Regions from separate parts of the Streptomyces lunaelactis genome, predicted to be linked through region 2. Evidence: riboswitches for the same ligand, from Rfam matches in the RefSeq annotation. Region 2 holds a riboswitch; each other region holds the start of a gene.

Region 1 (4,792 bases), 3.4 Mb from region 2:
CTGCCTTCGTCCGGGACGCGATGAAGGTGTACGGGGAGCGGCACCTCACGGACGGGTGACGGCCCCGCGGGCGGACCCGGCCGTTCCCGGCAGTGAGCTGCCTGCCTCGGGCCCCCTTCGCAGGGTGGAGTTGATCTTGCTCCGGATGGCGTAAGGTTGCATTCAACGGCGCGGGGTGGAGCAGCTCGGTAGCTCGCTGGGCTCATAACCCAGAGGTCGCAGGTTCAAATCCTGTCCCCGCTACTGAAGACACTGGCCCGGCACTCGATCAGAGTGCCGGGCCAGTGTCGTACCCGGCCCGGCGAGATCGGCCGGACAGGACCTGAGGCCCCATGAGGTCGTCGCCCGGTTGGCCGACGGTGAGTCGCCGCCCGGCGCGGCTGCGGCCAGCCTGGGAAGAGCGCGGTACCGTCCGCGGCTGTGGGTGGACCAGGCAGGAGATCACTGGTGGTGCACCGAGAGCAGGACGGCGGCGGCAACGCCAATCGCCTTGTCCGCGTCCTGCCCATGATGATGATCATCGGCGGTGTTGTCTTCGATCTCGCGACGCCGGCCGGGTTCACCGCCTCGCCGCTCCTCGCGGCCGCACCGTTGATCGCCGCACCGTTCTTCTCCCTGCTCAACACCGTGCTGACCGGCGTCGCGGCAATCGCCGCCGCGGTCGGTCTTGAGCTTTACAACCGCACCCTGGGCAATGTCACCTCCAGCACGGAGGTGGGCACCGTCGTCACCGTCGCCGGGCTCGCGGTGCTCATCAACCGGGTCGTACGGCTCGGTGGGGAGCGGCTGGCCTCCGCCCGCGTCATCGCCGAGACCGCGCAGCGGGCCGTGCTGCCCACTCCCGCGGACCGGATCGGCGGGCTGCAGGTCGCCGCGCGGTACGAGGCGGCGCAGGCGGACGCGTTCATCGGCGGTGACCTCTTCGCCGTACAGGACACTCCGTACGGCGTACGCCTCATCGTGGGCGACGTCCGGGGCAAGGGCATGGAGGCGGTCGAGTCGGTGGCCATCGTCATCGGGGCGTTCCGGGAGGCCGCCGAGCAGGAGAGCTCGCTCGAAGGGGTCGCCGGGCGCCTGGAGCGGGCGCTGGCGCGCGAGGGCGAGCGGCGGGCAGGTCTGGAATCCGTCGAGGGGTTCACCACCGCCGTACTCGGCGAGATCCCGCGCGCCCGCAGTGTGGTGCGGCTGGTGAACCGCGGGCATCCGGAGCCGCTGGTGCTGTACGCCGACGGGGGCCTGGACAGCCTGCGGCCGGCCAAGGCCGCGCTGCCCCTGGGGATGGGTCTGGGGGAGTGGCCGGACCGGGCGGGGGAGTATCCGCTGCCCGCCGGGGCCACGCTGCTCCTGTACACGGACGGTGTGTCCGAGGCGCGCGACCGCCGCGGCGTCTTCTACGACCCGGGCGAACGGCTCGCCGGGCGGCTCTTTCCGGGGCCCGAGGAACTGCTGGACGCGATCGTCGACGACGTACGCAGGCATACGGGCGGCGGCTCCACCGACGACATGGCGCTGCTGGCGGTCAGCCGCCCCGCCGAGGGGCAGCCGGACCGCCGCAGGACCGTACCCGTGGTGAAGGGCGAGGAGAGCGAGTGAGCGGTCGGGTCAGCCGCTGAATGCTCGGCCGTGCGGGCCGGTGAAGGCCACCGCGCGCTCGTCGGCGGGCCGCTCCCTCATCCGCCTGATCAACCGGACAGAATCTGGTCGCGCACCGTGTGTAATCGAAGGACACCCCTCCGCATAACATTTGATGCACCGTCAGAAGTGTGAAGTGACCTGAGGGGCGATCAAGTCGTCCGGCTCCGCCTGCATGTGTCCCGGTAAGTCCCGGCCGATGTTGTTAATGATCAGTCGGAACAGCTTGGAATCCGGCCCTGGTGTCTATTAACGTTCGATAACGCAGCGCGGTCGTCCCAGTCGTCGCAAGAGACGGCACCGTGCGCACGCGCCGAATTCCGCAAGGGAACCGGGGAACCACCAATTGGGGTGAATCGGGCACCTTTTGCCGCTTTTTTCGCGGTTGAAGCGCCCGTAGGAGACCTTCCTGCTCCGAACCCGTCAGCTAACCCGGTAGGCGAGAAGGAAGGAAAGGAGTACGCCTCCGTGGCGTCCAACAACCCTGCCCCAGTAGCCCCTCTGCATTCTGACTACTTCGGTGACGAGGTGGCGGAGCGGGCATGGGAGGAATGGAACCCCACCGAGGACTCCGTCCGTCCGGTGCGCGGTCGGCACCGTGTGATGAAGCAGCGCGGCGGACTCGCCCGCAGCTCCACTGTGCTGGGCGTCGGTGTGATCGCGGCGGTCGGCGCGGGTGGCATGGCCACCGCGCAGGACAAGCCACCGGTCTCCATATCGCTTCCCGACTCGATCGCGGACAACCTGCCCGACGCCAAGTCCCTGCCGGGCGTCGGCTCCTTGATGTCCGACGACTCCTCCGACGAGGAGCCGGGGAACGCCTCGCCGCTCACGGCGATGTCCCTGGCCTCGGACACCGGTTCCGGCGGGACCGGCGTGGACCAGGAGGCCGGCGCGGGGGAGGCCCTGCGCGCCCGGATCCTCCAGCAGGCCGAGCAGCAGCAGTCCGAGGCGGCCGCCGAGGAGAAGGCCGCGGCGGAGAAGCTCGCCGCCGACCAGGCCGCGGCGGAGGCGAAGAGGCAGCAGACGGCGGCGGAGGCGAAGGCCGAGGCCGCGAAGCAGGCGGCCGAGGCGGCGGCGGAGGCCAAGGCGGAGGCCGAGCGGCTCGCGCAGCTGGCGAAGAGCTACGCGCTCCCCACCTCCTCGTACACGATCACCTCCACCTTCGGCCAGTCCGGCTCCCTGTGGGCCTCGGGCCAGCACACCGGCCTGGACTTCGCCGCCCCGACGGGCACGCCCCTCAAGGCGGTGCACACGGGCACCGTCACGGCGGCGGGCTGGTCGGGTTCGTACGGCTACCGCACGGTCCTGGAGCTCGAGGACGGTACGGAGGTCTGGTACGCCCACCAGTCGTCGATCTCGGTCAGCGTCGGGCAGAAGGTGACGACGGGCGAGACGATCGGCCGCGTCGGCGCGACGGGCAATGTCACGGGCGCGCACCTGCACCTCGAGGTCCACACATCGGGCGGCACGGGCATCGACCCGATGACCTGGCTGCGGGACAAGGGCCTCACGGTCTGAGCTCTTCTCGGTTCTTCTTACGGCGCCCCTCGCACCGAACGGTGCGAGGGGCGCCGCGCGTTGCCGCCCGGCCTGACCAAAACGAAAGACCCTAGCTGCGGTACGGGTTGTAGCCGCCGTAGTCGCGGTGCGGCGGCGGCACCGGCACCCGGCCCGTCGCCCGTGCCGCGTACGTCAGCGCGGGCGCGGCCACCTCCTTGCGCTGCCACAGATGGTGCAGCAGCTCCTGCTCGCGCTCCACGAAGTCCGGGCCCGCCGCGCCGCGGTGGGCCCGGTGGCGCAGAAAGGCCAGGGACGTCGCAAACGTCTCGTACTCCGACACGGCGTGCGCCGCGGCCGGGCCGTGCATCCGCCGGGCGACGTCGCGCGCCATCGTGCGTGCCCGCATCGAGGACAGCGCGCGCGGCTCGGCGGCCGTCAGCCAGCCGGCCGCGGCGTACGCGGGCAGCTCGGCGGATATCGTGCGCAGCTCGCGCTGCCTGGTCCAGATCGTCAGCCAGGTCAGCAGTCCGAAGACGGGGACCATGAACGCCCCGTACACGCCGTAGAAGCCGAAGGGGCCCAAGAGCGACGCCGAGCCGTTCCACAGGGCGTGCATGCCCATCGCGAGGGCGAGGCCGAGCAGGGGCAGGGCGACCCGGCGGATCTTCTGGCGCTGTGTGGCGAGTGCCGCGATCCCGAAGCCGATGCCGGTGAGCACGGTGAACAGCGGATGCGCGAACGGCGACATCACGACCCGTACGAAGAAGGTCGCCGCGGTCACCGAGGCGAGCCCCGATGCGCCTATCTCCTGGTCCTCACCGAAGGCGGTGCCCAGGTAGAGGATGTTCTCGGTGAAGGCGAAGCCGGTCGCGGTGAAGCCCGCCACGACCACACCGTCGACGATCCCGGTGAAGTCCCGTCTGCGGAAGAGGAAGATGAGCAGCACCGCGGCGGCCTTCGCGCTCTCCTCGACGATCGGGGCTATCACCGTCGCGCCGAGGGTGTCCGCGCTCGCCGGGTCCGCGGTGGCGGTGGCTATCCAGCGGGTCGCGAAGGAGTTCGCGATGATCGCGACGAGGGCGGCGGCGAAGGCGCCCCAGGCGAAGGCGAAGAGCAGATTCCGCCAGGGTCCCGGCTCGACCCGGTCCAGCCAGCGGAAGGCCGCCGCGAGCAGCGGGACGGGCAGGGTCGCGAGGGCGAGGCCGACCAGGAAGCCCTGGGTGCCGGTCTGTTCGCGTACGAGCGCGAGGATCACCAGGCCGGAGAGGGCGAGGAGGGTGATCAGCGCCCCGGCCCGTACGGCCTTGCTCTGCCAGAGCCGGGAGACGCGGCGGGGCTTGTAGCGCCACCGGGAACGCTCCGGCACGGCGTCGAACAGCGGCTGCCGCTCGAACGCCGGGACCGCCGGATGCGGTGGGGGGTGCTGCGGGGGCGACTCGGACACCTATTGACCCTAACGAGGGCCACTGACAACTGGCGATGGGGCCCGGGGCACTACCGAGGGTTACGCCTCCGGGAGCGCCGGGCCGGCAGGATGGCCGGACACGGTCCAAGCGGTGTCCCCGGGGCCGCTCAGCGGCGGCGGAACAGCAGGTCCCGCACCTTGTGCCCCTTGTCCAGGCCCTGCCCCTCGAAGCGGGTCAGGGGCCGGAATCCG
Region 2 (4,792 bases):
TGGGCGGCCGAGTCCCTGCTCGTACGGTCGGAGCTGACGTACGGCGAGAAGGTACTGAGCAGCCGGCGCGGGCACACCGGTCACCAGCACCTGCCGTGGGTCGCCCTCGACGCCGAAGGCGCCACTGAGGAGCACGGAGAGGTGTACGGCTGCGCGCTCGCCTGGTCCGGGTCATGGCGGATCGCCGTACAGCGGCTGCCCGACGGACTCGTCCAGATCACCGGCGGCGCGGGCTACGACGACTCCGGACTGCTGCGGCTCGCGCCCGGCCAGTCCTACACCTCGCCCGTCTTCGCCGGTCTGTGGAGCGACGGCGGATTCGGCGGAGCCAGCCGGGCCTGGCACGCCTGGCAGCTGGCGCACGTCATCCCGGACGCCGCGAGCGAGCGTCCGGTGCTCTACAACTCCTGGGAGGCCACCGGCTTCGACATCTCCGAGGAACAGCAGCGGGCGCTCGCGCGGCGGGCCGCCGCCATGGGCATCGAGCTGTTCGTCGTCGACGACGCGTGGTTCGGGCAGCGCACCAGCGACCGGGCCGGACTCGGCGACTGGACCCCCAACGCCGAACGCTTCCCGCAGGGACTGAAGCCGCTCGCCGACGAAGTGCACGCGCTGGGCATGCAGTTCGGGATCTGGGTCGAGCCGGAGATGGTCAACGCCGACAGCGATCTCTACCGCGCGCATCCCGACTGGGTGCAGCACCACCCGGGCCGGGCCCGCACGGAGTTCCGCAACCAGCTCGTACTGAACCTCGCCCGCGAGGACGTACAGGCCTGTCTCTGGGAACAGCTGGACGGACTGCTCAGCAGCGCGCCCATCGACTATGTGAAGTGGGACTTCAACCGCTGCTTCACGGACGTCGGCTGGCCCGGTGAGGAGTATCCGCAGAAGCTGTGGGTCGAGCATGTGCACGCGCTGTACGCACTCCTCGACCGGCTGCGGGCCGCGCACCCGACGGTGGCGTTCGAGTCCTGCTCCGGCGGCGGCGGCCGGATCGACCTCGGCATCCTCTCCCGTACCGACCAGGTATGGACGTCCGACAACACCGATCCGCTGGACCGGCTCGGCATCCAGCAGGGCTTCACCCAGCTGCACCCGGCACGGGTCATGGCGGCCTGGGTGACCGACAGCCCCAATGTCCAGCTCAACGGCCGCTTCAGCACGCTGCGCTTCCGCTTTGTCAGCGCGATGGCCGGAGTGCTCGGAGTCGGCGGCGACCTGACCGAATGGAGCGAGGGGGAGCTCACCGAGGCGCGCGGCTGGGCGGAGCTCTACAAGAAGATCAGGCCGGTGGTGCAGCACGGCGGGCTGTACCGGCTGCGGGCCCCGGAGGGCGGGCTGAGCGCCGTGCAGTACGTGCGCGGCGACGAGACCGTCGTGCTCGCCTGGCTCCAGGCACAGCACTACGGCGAGCTGCCGCCCAGGCTCCGGCTGCGGGGGCTCGACCCGGCGGCCGCGTACGAGTGCCTGGACACCGGCGCCGTGCACCGTGGCTCCGTACTCCTGCACCACGGGCTGCACACCGGGCTGAAGGGTGACATGGACGCCACGGTGATCCGGCTGCGCCGCCGCTGACCCGAGCCCGCTGATCCGAACCCGCTGATCCGAGCCGGAAGGCCGCCGAATTCCGCCCGCAAGGCGGGAATGAGGTGTATGTGATGGCGATAAGCCACCTCGTCAATAAATGACGCTTCTGTCCGAATTGGTCGATTCGGCATAACGTGCCCCGTCTGCAATGCAGATGGGGCACGACCCGTGAGCAGGATCATATTCGTGACGGTGTGTGGCGGTACGGCGGAAGCCAATTCCGCTGCCAGGCGGCGAGCCAAGGACTTCGATTCACGGAGGGTGACCGGAATTCCCCGGCAATATCAAAGGGATCATTGACCGGGGAAAGGGGCAGCTTGTTTCCGGTCGGTTTGCCGGTTTACGGTCACGACCAATCCGGACGGAACGCCTAATCCTGCCGCCGCCCGGAATTCCACCCACCCACGTGTGGCAGGAGCGGGGGACCCAGGTAAGTACGCCGATTCCGGAGGTCCGGAGACGGCTTGGGGTTAAGTCGCGCAACTGCGCGGCCGGGCATCTCCAGCCCGAACCCGACAGCTCACCTCGTAGGCGCCGGAGAGGAATTCGCCATGCCCGCGAAGGGTAAGCACCGCCGTCCCAAGGTCAACCCGATCACGCGCGGATTCGTCGCCGCCGCCGGTACGGGTGGCGCCGTCATCGCACTTCCGCTCATGGGTGCCACCGGCGCCCACGCCGCCGACAAGGCCGCGCCCGCCGCGGCTTCGCACACGGTGGCAGTGACCGCCGCCGCGGCTCCGGCACCCGCCAAGAAGGCCGCCCCCACCACGTACTCCGTCGTCTCCGGCGACTACCTGGCCAAGATCGCCGACAAGCACGATGTCCGCGGCGGCTGGAAGAAGCTGTACGAGGACAACCGTGCGGTCGTCGGCGAGAACCCCTCGCTGATCCACCCGGGCCTCAAGCTCACCCTCGGCGCGAAGGCGAAGGCGAAGGCCCCCGCGCAGGAGAAGCCGAAGCCCAGCTCCGAGGGCCCGGCCAAGTCCTCTTCGAGTGGCTCCCCGGACTCCTCCTCGAAGCCGGCCAAGCCGGCAAAGCAGGCGTCGTCCAAGGGCACGGGCAGCACCGCCGCGCAGACCAGCGGCTCCGGCTTCACCTCGCCCGTCTCCGGCGCGACCATCAGCACCCCGTACCACCTCGCCGGTGGCATGTGGTCCAGCGGCTACCACACCGGTGTCGACTTCGCGGCGTCCTCCGGCACCACCGTCAAGTCCGTCGGCCCGGGCACCGTCGTCTCCGCCGGGTGGGGCGGCGCGTACGGCAACGAGGTCGTCATCCAGCACACCGACGGCACCTACTCGCAGTACGCCCACCTCTCCTCCCTGTCCGTCTCCTCCGGCCAGAACGTGAGCGGCGGCCAGCAGATCGGCCTCTCCGGCTCCACGGGCAACTCCACCGGTCCGCACCTCCACTTCGAGATCCGCACCGGCCCGGGCTACGGCTCGGACATCGACCCGCTGGCCTACCTGCGCAGCCACGGCGTCAGCATCTGACGCGCTGGTGAACTGACGCGCTGATGAACGGGCCGATGCCCTGACGCCCGACGAATCCAGCACGCCGAATCCCCCCGCGCCGTCCTGAGTGGCGCGGGGGGATTCGGCGTATTCCGGCGTGGGCGAAACGTGACCGGTGGCAAAGATCACCCCTCGTCAACCCCTCCTTACGGTCGCGTAGGTCACATCCGTAAGGGAAAGATGAGGTCTCGTGGCAGACGATTCGAGAACAGAAGAAGATGGCGCATTCGGGTCGTACGCGGCGATCGGTGACAGCTTCACCGAGGGCGTCGGCGACCCGGGCCCCGATGGGATGTACGTCGGCTGGGCGGACCGTTTCGCGGTCCTGCTGGACGACCGGATGCCGGAGCACACCTTCAGGTACGCCAATCTCGCCGTACGCGGCCGTCTCCTCGATCAGATCGTCGAGGAACAGGTCCCGAGGGCGAGGGAACTCGCCCCGGATCTGGTGACGTTCTGCGCGGGGGGCAACGACATCATCCGGCCCGGCACCGACCCCGACGATGTGGCCGAGCGCTTCGAGCGCGCCGTCGCCGACCTCGCGGGCTCGGTCGGCACCGTCATGGTGACCACCGGATTCGATACGCGTGGGGTGCCGGTACTGCGCCATCTGCGCGGCAAGATCGCCACGTACACCGCGCACGTACGGGCCATCGCCGATCGCTACGACTGTCCCGTACTCGATCTGTGGTCGCTCAAATCCGTCCAGGACAGGCGGGCTTGGGACGGCGACAGACTGCATCTGTCACCCGAGGGCCACACCAGGGTCGCGTTGCGCGCCGCCCAGGTGCTCGGCCTGGAGGTGCCCGCCGACCCCGACCAGTCGTGGCCGCCCCTGCCGCCGCGCGGCCCGCTCGAAGTGCGCCGCGACGACATCCACTGGGCGCGCGAGCACCTGGTGCCGTGGATCGGACGGAGGCTGCGCGGCGAGAGCTCCGGCGACCATGTGGAAGCCAAGCGGCCGAATCTGCTGCCCCTGTGACGGCGACGGGGTGCGGGTACGGGCCGGTGAGTACTACGGCCCTTCCCCTCTCGGCTTCTTCACGGGCGTCCCGAAGCTGACGGCGTTCTCGGCGCGGGTGCAGGACGAGGCGGTGGCGCGCCGACTGGGGGATGAGCCGGCGAGGCTGACGGGGATCGGCCTTCCGGCTCCGTACGACGCCTGAGAAGCGGCGGGCACGGCCGGGATCCGCTCCAGGACACCACCCGCGAACACGTCGTACAGCGGCAGCGCCTCCAGATGGACATAGCCGATATGGCAGTCGCAGACGGCCGACGGGCAGTCGCGCGGACGCAGCGCCCGCCGGTAGGAGCCGTCGTAGAGATTGCCGAGCTCGTCCGGGACGAAGTGGCAGCGCCGCACCGTGCCGTCGCCGTCCACCGAGATCACCGACTCGCCCGTCCGGCACGGGAGTCCTGCCGAGCGGTGCGGATCGCGGCTGTACGCGAAGAGCGGATCCAGCTCTGTCCACTCGGCTGCCTCGGCGTCGCTGTAGCTGCGTCCCTCGGCCGCGTTCACCCAGAGGTAGACGTGGGCGGGCAGATCGGCGCGCAGGCGACGGGCGTCGGCCAGGTGCTCGGGGAACCCCACGACGCCGACGCTGAACCGGACCCCGCGCCCGGACAGGTCACGGCACTTGCCGAGGAATCGGTCGTACGGGGTCTGGCCCGGGTGGTACGTGCACCAGAGT
Region 3 (4,792 bases), 6.2 Mb from region 2:
GGAGAGGTACGTCATGAACCGCCCTGACGCCCGCTACGTCCTGCCCCAGTTCACCGAGCGCACCAGCTCGGGGACCCGCACCCTCGACCCGTACTCCAGGCTGCTGGAGGAGCGGATCATCTTTCTCGGGACCGCCGTCGACGACACCTCGGCCAATGACGTGATCGCGCAGTTCCTGCACCTCGAGTACGCGGCGCCGGACCGCGACATCTCCCTGTACATCAACTCCCCCGGCGGCTCACCCAGCGCCATGTCGGCGATCTACGACACGATGCAGGTGGTCACCTGCGACATCGAGACGACCTGCCTGGGCCAGGCAGCCTCGACCGCCGCCCTTCTCCTCGCCGCCGGCGCCCCCGGAAAGCGGATGGCACTGCCCGGCGCCCGGATCGTCGTCCAGCAGCCCGCCTTCGAGGAGCCGTTGCGGGGCCGGCCGTCCGATCTGGAGATCCACGCGCAGGAGTTGCTGCGGCTGCGCGCCCAACTCACCGACATGTTCGTGCGCCACACCGGCCAGACACCGGAGCGGGTCACCGAGGACCTGGAGCGCGACAAGATCTTCGACGCCGAGGACGCCAAGTCCTACGGCCTGGTGGACCACGTGATCAAGAACCGCAAGACCTCGCTCATCAGCCCCGGTTCGCGGTGAGCGCCCGATGCTGCCACCCGAGCTGCCGCCGCTGCCCGCGCTGACCCGCGCCGAGGCCGAGTTCATCGACAGCTATCTCGAAGTCGTCGATCTGCTGGGGCAGATCAATCCGGCCCGCTCGACGCACACCTATGGCGCACTCCGCGCGGCCCAGGCCCTGGTGGGCCGGGCCGGCGCGCTCAAGGAGGCCCTGACGCTGATGCATACGCGCGGCGAGAGCGAGGTACACGCGGCGACACTCGCCGGGGCGCTCAGAGTGCTCGACGGAGAGCGCAGGGCGCGCCGCGTGACGATGCCTCCAGCTTCCATGCCTTGACGTGCCCTCTGCTCTCGTCTACGCCATCGGAGTACGAATGTGTGTACCCCGTTCGGTGTAGTAGTCGCCTCAACCGCAGTACCGGACAACTTGCGCAACACGACTACCGATCTGGCGGAATGAGTCGTTCCGCTGCTGGTGCAGGGGTCGGCAGCTGTCGCGGACCGGTCACAAAAACGGCCCTGTCCACCCGAACAGATCAAGGGTGACGAGACTCACATACCGTCGTTTCGGCTCGGAAATCCGGCACGGTGTGGGTCAAGATCCCAGAGACGACAAGCCCCCGCCACCTCGGCGGGGCGGTCCGGGTGGACGCCGAGTCCTGCCGCCGCTCCGGATGTCTGGTCGACAGAAGTGCATCGGCAGGAGTGGAGGACCCGAGCACGACGGGGTGGCCGGACAGACCGGCCGTCCCTAGGGGTGAAGCCGCATCCGCGGCCGGGCATCTTCGTCCGTCCGAACCCGACAGGTCATCCTTCACAGGCGGCTGACGAAGGGTTGCGCATGACCGCGCAGATTCATGTCCCGTCTCTGATCTCCCGGGCGGGTGCCGTATCGGCCCTGACCCTCGCGGCCGTCGGGGGCTCGATGCTGGCGCCGGGCGCCGCGTCCGAGGCACACGCGGCGACTACGGTCCATGCGGGCAAGGCCCTCAAGGTGGCGGCCTCGAAGAGGGGGGCGCCATACCGCTACGGCGCCGCGGGCCCGTCGCGGTTCGACTGCTCGGGCCTGACGCTCTACTCGTACAAGAAGGCCGGCAAGAAGCTGCCACGCACGGCCCAGCAGCAGTACAACAAGTCCAAGCATGTCTCGCGCATGTCGCGGCAGCGCGGGGACCTGGTCTTCTTCCACTCGGGGGGCTCCGTGTACCACGTGGGGATCTATGCGGGGAGCGGGAAGATCTGGCACTCGCCGAAGTCGGGGTCGGTGGTGCGGCTGGAGAAGATCTGGTCGAAGCGCGTGTGGTACGGCCGGGTCCGCTGACGGTTTCCGGGCTCCGCCCCGGACCCCGCGCAGCGGACGCCGCCTCAGTGCGTCAGCGGCTCCGCCAGCAGCGTCGCGCCCAGCGCCGTCAGCGCCCCTCCCGTGACCCCCTCCACCGCGCGCGTCGTACGCGGGCGCCGCAGCCACCCGCCCAGCCGGTCCACCAGCAGCGCCACCATGGGGAACCACAGCAGCGCCAGCAGGACGACGATCGTCGCGAGCAGCAACGTGCGCGGCAGCACCGGGGCGCCCTCCGGGACGAACTGCGGCAGCAGGCTGAGGAACAGCACCGGCGCCTTCGGGTTGAGGACGTTGGTGAGGAAGCCCTGCCGCAGACTGCGCCGGACGCCGCCGGCCGGCGCTCCGTCGGGCTCCGCCACCTCCAGCCCCGGACGCAGCGCGGCGCGCACGGCCTTGATGCCGAGGTAGAGCACATACGCGCCGCCCACGATCTGCAGCGTCCGGTAGAGCACCGGCACCGCGACCAGTACGGCCGCGAGTCCCGCGACCGCCAGCGCCGTGTGCACCACAAGTCCCCCGGCCACGCCGACCGCGCAGGCCACACCCGCACGGCGGGAGGCGAGAGCGTTGCGCACGACGACGGTGAAATCCGCGCCCGGCATGGCGACCATGCCCGCGGCGACCCCGATGAAGGCGATCAGTTGTGCGTCCATGCCGACCATCCTGGACCCGTGCAGGCCTTAGCGTGTACTTGGAATCCTCGGGGTCTGCCTAAAGAAACGCTTAAGGGGTGGCATGTACGACCCGACACGACTGGCCGCGCTGGTGGCGGTCGCGGAGGCCGGTTCGATCACCCGCGCCGCCGCCCGTATGGGCTACACCGCGCCCGCGCTCTCCCAGCAGCTGGCCAAACTGGAGCGCGAGGCGGGTGCGGCGCTGCTGGTGCGGCACCACCGTGGGGCACGGCTGACGGCTGCGGGCGAGCTGCTGGCATCCCGGGCCCGCCGGGTGCTGGACGAGATGGACCGGGCGAGGCACGAGCTGGCGCGGCTCGCGGGGCTCTCCGGCGGGCGGCTGCGCGTGGGCACTTTCACCACGGTCGGCATCCATCTGCTGCCGCCGGTACTGAGCGCTTTCCGCCGGGCGCATCCGGATGTGGAGCTGACCGTCGCGGAGTACGAGCCGCCGGGCGGCGTCCTGGCGGTGGCGGCCGGCGAGGTGGATCTGGCGCTGACCCATGCGTACGAACCCGCCGATCCGGCGCCGTCGCCCGCGGGCGTCGTGCTGGAACCGCTGCTCGTGGAGGAGTTGGTGCTGGTGACGGCGCCCGGTCATGCGCTGGCGGGCGGCTCGGGCCGGCTCCCGGTGGCCGAGCTGGCCGGACAGCCACTGATCAGCAGCGCGCCGTCGCATCCGCCGCGCAAGGGCGTGGAGGGTGCGCTGGCGCGGGCCGGGGCTGCTCCTGCCGTGGTGTGCGAGTCACCGGGCTACGGGCTGGTGTGCGCGCTCGTCAGCGCGGGTCTGGGGGTGGCGGTGGTGCCGGAGATGGTCGCGGGGATGTCCGCGACGCCGCTCGGCGTACGGCAGTTGGAGCCGGCGGCCTTCAGGCGGACGATCTCGGTGGCGCACCGGGGCGGGGAGTCGAGTCCCGCCGCCGAGTCCCTGCGGGCTCTGCTGCGCGGCACGTTCGGCCGCGCAGGCGGCTAAGCGGCCCCGGGGAAGTCCGGGCGGGGTGCCTGACAGGGCCTGAGGCGTACCCTCCGGGGGCGTCAGCCCTGGACCGGGACCGACCACGGCAGGGCGATCCAGACGGTTTTGCCGCCCTCCGGGGTCGGCGTGACGGAGAGCTGTCCACCCCACTCCGCGGTCAGGCTGCGGATGATGACCATGCCGCGGCCGTTGTCCTGGCGGACGGCGGCCGGCAGCCGCTGCGGCCAGCGGGGGTGGCTGTCGGTGACGCCGATGCGCAGCTGCTCGTCCCGGTCGAGACGGAGGTCGACGGTGAAGGTCGGCGACTGGCCGAAGGTGTGCTGGACTGCGTTCGTGGCGAGCTCGGAGACGATCAGCCGCACGGTGTCGACGGCCTCGGTCTCGACCGGCAGGCCCCATTCGGCGATGACGTGCGTTGCGTATCTGCGGGCCTCGGAGACCGAGGCGGGATCGCTCGGCAGAGTGAGGGAGGCTTCCTGATGGTCTGCCATGGCGACGCTGTCCCTTTCCCACCGGGGCCGGGCTCCGACTCGTAGCGGATGAATGCGAGGGCGGCCACGGATTGCGCTTCGCGCCAGAGTGCCACTGATCGTGCCGTCAGAGGTGGTGATCCACCAAGATGTGCATATATCTGTCGCTCAAAGCGGTGAACTCTACGACGCGAGACCGTATTTGGGCGGAGACTCACCCCTTGGTCACGGCCGGAGGTCTGCCCGAGTCCGGTCGGCTGTCCGGTCGGCTGTCGGCCGGACACACGAGTGCGGGGACGGGAAGGAGCGCGAGATGCGGCACGGACCCGCGGTGCGCCGCCGCAAGCTCGGCGAGGAGCTTCGCAGGCTGCGCCTGGCAGCGGGCCTCACCAGCCGGGACGCCGCGCGGCTCGCCGGCTGGCACCAGTCCAAGGTGAGCCGGATCGAGACCGGCACCAGCGGGGTCAGGACCGCTGATGTGACCCTGCTGCTGGACGCGTACGCGGTCGGCGACCGCCAACTGCGTTCGCTGCTCGAGATCTTGGCGGGCGCGGCCGACGGCGGGGGACGCGGCTGGTGGCACGGGTACCGCGGGCTGATCCCGACCGAGTACCGGGACTTCATCAGTCTGGAGTCGCAGGCCTGCGCGGTGCGGACGCTGGAGACCTCGGTGGTCCCCGGGCTGCTGCAGACACCGGACTA

What was found. A riboswitch is a leader RNA that binds a small molecule or an ion and turns the genes downstream of it on or off. The one in region 2 is predicted to bind cyclic di-AMP.
Region 1: another riboswitch for cyclic di-AMP. It lies ahead of SLUN_RS18740 (M23 family metallopeptidase); the one in region 2 lies ahead of SLUN_RS34265 (LysM peptidoglycan-binding domain-containing M23 family metallopeptidase).
Region 3: another riboswitch for cyclic di-AMP. It lies ahead of SLUN_RS05600 (C40 family peptidase); the one in region 2 lies ahead of SLUN_RS34265 (LysM peptidoglycan-binding domain-containing M23 family metallopeptidase).

The regions. Positions count from the first base shown of each region.
Region 1 covers NZ_CP026304.1:4,119,649-4,124,440, reverse strand. The annotation lists gene SLUN_RS18755 (MerR family transcriptional regulator) at 1-59, shown strand, start outside; tRNA gene SLUN_RS18750 (tRNA-Met) at 170-243, shown strand; gene SLUN_RS18745 (PP2C family protein-serine/threonine phosphatase) at 508-1,593, shown strand; cyclic di-AMP (ydaO/yuaA leader) riboswitch at 1,934-2,089, shown strand; gene SLUN_RS18740 (M23 family metallopeptidase) at 2,101-3,153, shown strand; gene SLUN_RS18735 (PrsW family intramembrane metalloprotease) at 3,245-4,579, opposite strand; gene trmB (tRNA (guanosine(46)-N7)-methyltransferase TrmB) at 4,708-4,792, opposite strand, start outside.
Region 2 covers NZ_CP026304.1:7,513,757-7,518,548, forward strand. The annotation lists gene SLUN_RS34260 (alpha-galactosidase) at 1-1,575, shown strand, start outside; cyclic di-AMP (ydaO/yuaA leader) riboswitch at 1,961-2,136, shown strand; gene SLUN_RS34265 (LysM peptidoglycan-binding domain-containing M23 family metallopeptidase) at 2,139-3,080, shown strand; gene SLUN_RS34270 (SGNH/GDSL hydrolase family protein) at 3,292-4,083, shown strand; gene SLUN_RS34275 (STM4011 family radical SAM protein) at 4,117-4,792, opposite strand, start outside.
Region 3 covers NZ_CP026304.1:1,295,612-1,300,403, forward strand. The annotation lists gene SLUN_RS05590 (ATP-dependent Clp protease proteolytic subunit) at 14-649, shown strand; gene SLUN_RS05595 (hypothetical protein) at 657-965, shown strand; cyclic di-AMP (ydaO/yuaA leader) riboswitch at 1,311-1,466, shown strand; gene SLUN_RS05600 (C40 family peptidase) at 1,470-1,949, shown strand; gene SLUN_RS05605 (LysE family translocator) at 1,994-2,623, opposite strand; gene SLUN_RS05610 (LysR family transcriptional regulator) at 2,706-3,617, shown strand; gene SLUN_RS05615 (ATP-binding protein) at 3,680-4,111, opposite strand; gene SLUN_RS05620 (helix-turn-helix domain-containing protein) at 4,404-4,792, shown strand, end outside.